Regions from separate parts of the Geothermobacter ehrlichii genome, predicted to be linked through region 1. Evidence: riboswitches for the same ligand, from Rfam matches in the RefSeq annotation. Region 1 holds a riboswitch; the other holds the start of a gene.

Region 1 (2,195 bases):
AAATAGCAGGGATGCACCTTGCCGTCCCAGCTGATGAAGGCGCTGCCGTCTTCGATAAAATCACAGCGGCGCAGGGCTCTGGGGATGATCTCCGGCAGCTCGAGGTCGAGGCCGAGTTCGGCGGCGAGCCGTTCGGCTTTTCGGAAGATGGCGGCCACCCGGTCGAGCAGGGCCCGGTCGATTTGCAGCAGCTTTTTCAGATCGAAAAAGACCCCCTTCTCTTCCGCCTCGGCCTTCATCCCCTCGACCAGATCGACGACCCGCTGCTCATCCACGCTGCGGGAGAATTTGAAGGCGACCCGGTGGTAGCGCTCGATGTCGATTCCCTGGGCCTTTCCCCGTTGCCGCCAGCGGTCGAACAGCTCCAGGGCCGCTTCGGTGCAGTCGGGATAGAGGCTCTCGCCGCGGCTGCTTTCGTCATAGGGAAGCAGATGGCTGACCAGAGCGAAGCTCGCCCCCCGGGCGGCGGCCCAGCGCAGGGTGTCGCAGAGCAGGTGGAGATTCTGCCGCATCAGCACGAACTCGATGCCGATCGCAAGGCCGGGGCGTTCGGTCCGCGCGGCCCGCAGGGCGGCGAAGGCCCGTTCGACCGCCTGCAGCTCGCCCCCCTGGCGCAGGGTGCGAAAAGCCTCGGGCGAGCTGGCGTCGACCGACAGGCAGATTCGATCGATGCCGGCCGCCGCCAGGGATCGGGCGCGCGCTTCGTCGAGCAGCAGCCCGTTGCTCTGAAAGCCGATCCAGCCGTGTTCGGGCATCTGCCGGCGGGCCAGGCGGATGAACTCGTCGATCCGGGGATGCAGCAGCGATTCGCCGATGCCGTTCAGGACCAGCGCCTCCAGCTGCTTCATGGCCGGCAGCAGTGCGCTGAAGGTCTCGGCGCTCATCTCCCCCTCCTGGATCCGGCCACCCGGGGCCTGCTTGACGCACATGGCGCAGCCGAGGTTGCAGTGCGAGGTGAGCTCGACGAACAGCTTGCCGGGATGGTCGCGAAAAGCGGGGGGCGGCTGTGTCTGGCGGGGATTCGAAAACGACATCGGTGCTCCTTGCTGCGGGAGAGATCTCAGTATGCCGGAGGTAGGTCCGCTGAGTAAAGAGCGGGAATTTTAATCGACGAAGGTGCCAAATCTCATTTTCAAGGTATGCTTGTGTTTTGTTCATGCTTTAATAGGTTGTTGAAAACTGTTGCGGTTGGCGATACGGTGTTGAAAACGGCCTCAAAATGCTCATTTACTGGTATGTAAACTGCGCTTTGTCAGCCGTTTTCGCCTTGTCTTGCCCGCCCTCATTACGTTTTTCAACACCCATGTAAAGAGAGTTTGACTCCGAGCCCGGCTGCCTAAGGGGATTGCCTATGGCGAAGGGCCGATGGGTTGGGCCGGAAACGGCTCCGCCTCCCTGGTGGAAAGGAGAGGGACTGGTCTTTTTAGCGTCAAAGGAGAGTTGTAAATGGACAAGATCGTCAGAATCGACATGGGGGCGGAAGGTGGTCCGAAAGTCACGACCGAGCCGGTCGGAGAATATGCCGGTCTCGGCGGACGGGCGATTACCTCACTGATCGTCAGCAGGGAGGTCGATCCTCTCTGCCATCCCCTAGGGGCCGAGAACAAGCTGGTGATTGCGCCCGGCATGTTGAGCGGTTCGACCGGGGCCATGACCGGGCGGCTTTCGGTCGGCTGCAAGAGTCCGCTGACCGGCACCATCAAGGAGTCGAATGCCGGCGGCCAGGCCGCCCAGGTGCTGGCGCGGATCGGTTACGCCGCCATCGTTATCGAGGGCAAGCCGGCCGGGGACGATCTCTACAAGATCATCGTCACCCCGGACGAGGTGCGGGTCGAGGTCGATAACAGCCTGAAACTGCTCGACAACTATCCTCTGATCGAAAAGCTGCGCGGCGAGTACGGCGACAAGGTGGCCTACATGTCGATCGGTTCGGCCGGCGAGCGGCTGATGCTCGCTGCCTCCATTGCCTGCACCGATCCGGAGCTGCGTCCCACCCGTCACTGCGGTCGCGGCGGCGTCGGTGCGGTCATGGGTTCGAAAAGGGTGAAGGCTATTGTCCTCGATGACGCCGGGCAGAAGCCCCGGGCGCCGAAAAATCCGGAGGCCTTCCGCGATGCCAACCGCAAGTTCGTCGAGGGGCTGCGCAAGCACCCGGTAACCGGCGAAGGCCTGCCGGCCTACGGAACCAACGTGCT
Region 2 (2,195 bases), on a different contig from region 1:
TTGCGGCAACACCGACCACGAGACGCTCGCCTATTTCACCGTCGACGGCGAGCCCGGCTGCAGGGTCGATGTCTGTCGCAGCTGCAGCGGTTACCTGAAGGTGGTCGACAGCCGCCAGAGGGGTGAGGGGCTGCCACTGGAAGTCGAGGATGCCGCCACGCTGCAGCTCGATGTGCTGGCTGCCAGGGAAGGATTCAGTCGCGGCAAGAAGGAAACAACGGGTTGCTGAAGGAGGTGCGGCATGATGGCCGTGAGCGACATCGTTCCCGCGACAACCGGGATTGTCCTGGCCGGTGGCGAGAGCCGGCGCATGGGGAGCGACAAGTCACTGCTGCCGCTGGACGGCGAACGTTTCATCGAACGCATCTTCCGGCTGATGGCGGAGCTTTTCGATGAGGTCCTGATCGTCACCAATGCGCCCGAACTCTATGCCGACATTGCGTGCCGCAAGGTGCCTGACGTCTACCGGGGCCGGGGGGCGCTGGCGGGAATTCACGCCGGTCTGCGTCATGCCCGCAGCCCGCAGATTTTCGTCGTTGCCTGCGACATGCCCTTTCTGCGGCCGGAACTGATTCGCCATATCTGCCGGACGAACCGGTGGGATGTTCACGTTCCACGAACAGCTTCAGGACTGGAGCCGCTGCACGCCTGCTATCGCAAGGCCTGCCTGCCGGCCATGGAAAGGATTCTGCGAAAAGGCGGCCGTCGCATCGTCGATTTCTTTCCGGCGGTCAGGGTGGCGGAAATGTCGCCCGCGGTCTGGCGGCGCCATGACCCGGAGGGGCTCTCCTTTCTCAACGTCAATACGCCACAGGACTATTTTGCCCTGCGCCGGACCGTGCTTGCCGGCAACGACGGCATGGTGGGCCAGTGAGGTTTTTTTCTTCAGCCTGATTCAGGTTCAGGGGCGACAGGCCCGGATTCCTTCCTTTCTTGTTCCCTTTTCAAACACACATGAAAGATAAAGCCCGGAAGGGCTGGGCAGCATCTGTCGCGAGGGATGGCAGACAGGAGCTTCGGTATGGCGGACCGGAGGAGCGATGGAAATCCATATCTACCTGGGTGACGAAAAAAGGGTGCAAAATGAAAAACTACAGGCTATTATGGTAACAAAATACTGTTTTACTGGGGGCTGAGGTTCGTTCGGTCATGAAGGTGGACGCCACCGACCCGGAAAACAGAACCAAGTGAATCTCCGAGCCGTTTCACCTAAAGGGTCTGTGGCCCCAGGGTGGACGGCCAATGGGTACGGCGGGAAACGGCCGTGCCTCCCACGTTTGGAAAGGAGAGCTGGCCGGCGCGACTTTTGGGCGCGGCGGAAGAGGGCCTCTTTCCATGCGGATTGGGGTCTTTTTACTGCCTGAATGCCTGAAGCCACGACCCGCCGAAAGGAGAGATGGGATGAAAATCTGGCTGCAGACCATGCTGCTTCTGATTGTTTTTCTGGCCGTGCCCGCCTTTGCCGTCGAGCATCTGCGTCTGGCGACCACCACTTCGACCGAGAATTCCGGTCTGCTGGCCGTTTTGCTGCCACCGTTCGAGCAGGCCAACAACTGCCGGGTCGACGTCATCGCCGTCGGCACCGGCAAGGCCCTCAAGCTTGGCGAGACCGGGGATGTCGACGTGGTCCTGGTGCATGCCCGCAGCAAGGAAGACAAGTTCGTCGCCGCCGGTTACGGCGTCGACCGGCGCGACGTGATGTACAACGATTTCGTCATTCTCGGGCCGAAGGACGATCCGGCCGGCATCGCCGGACTCGCGGATGCCGCAATGGCCATGCGCCGGATCGCCCGGGCGAAGGCGACCTTCGTCTCGCGCGGCGACGATTCCGGCACCCATACCCGGGAGAAGCAGCTCTGGCAGGCCGCCGGTGTCGTGCCGAGGGGCGACTGGTACCTGGAGGCCGGTCGCGGCATGGGTGAGGTGCTCACCATGGCCGATGAGCGGCAGGGCTACACGCTCAGCGACCGTGGCACCTTCCTTGCCTACCGGGGCAAGATCGAGCTTGCGGTTCTGGTCGAGGGGGACCGGCGCCTGTTCAATCCCTATGGTGTCATCATGGTCAACCCGGCCCGACATCCGCACGTCAAGGTCGAGCTGGCGCGGAAATTCATGGATTTTCTGACCTCGGCCGAGGGTCGGAAGCTGATCACCGGCTACCGGCGCAACGGCGAACAGCTCTTTTACGTCGCCGA

Evidence for each region. A riboswitch is a leader RNA that binds a small molecule or an ion and turns the genes downstream of it on or off. The one in region 1 is predicted to bind molybdenum cofactor.
Region 2: linked by a shared signal. The riboswitch ahead of EDC39_RS13635 (substrate-binding domain-containing protein) and the one ahead of EDC39_RS04070 (aldehyde ferredoxin oxidoreductase family protein) in region 1 are both predicted to bind molybdenum cofactor.

The regions. Positions count from the first base shown of each region.
Region 1 covers NZ_VNIB01000003.1:18,073-20,267, forward strand. The annotation lists gene EDC39_RS04065 (radical SAM/SPASM family putative metalloenzyme maturase) at 1-1,034, opposite strand, end outside; molybdenum cofactor riboswitch at 1,309-1,425, shown strand; gene EDC39_RS04070 (aldehyde ferredoxin oxidoreductase family protein) at 1,447-2,195, shown strand, end outside.
Region 2 covers NZ_VNIB01000016.1:4,363-6,557, reverse strand. The annotation lists gene EDC39_RS13645 (formate dehydrogenase accessory protein FdhE) at 1-229, shown strand, start outside; gene mobA (molybdenum cofactor guanylyltransferase) at 242-874, shown strand; molybdenum cofactor riboswitch at 1,182-1,304, shown strand; gene EDC39_RS13635 (substrate-binding domain-containing protein) at 1,402-2,195, shown strand, end outside.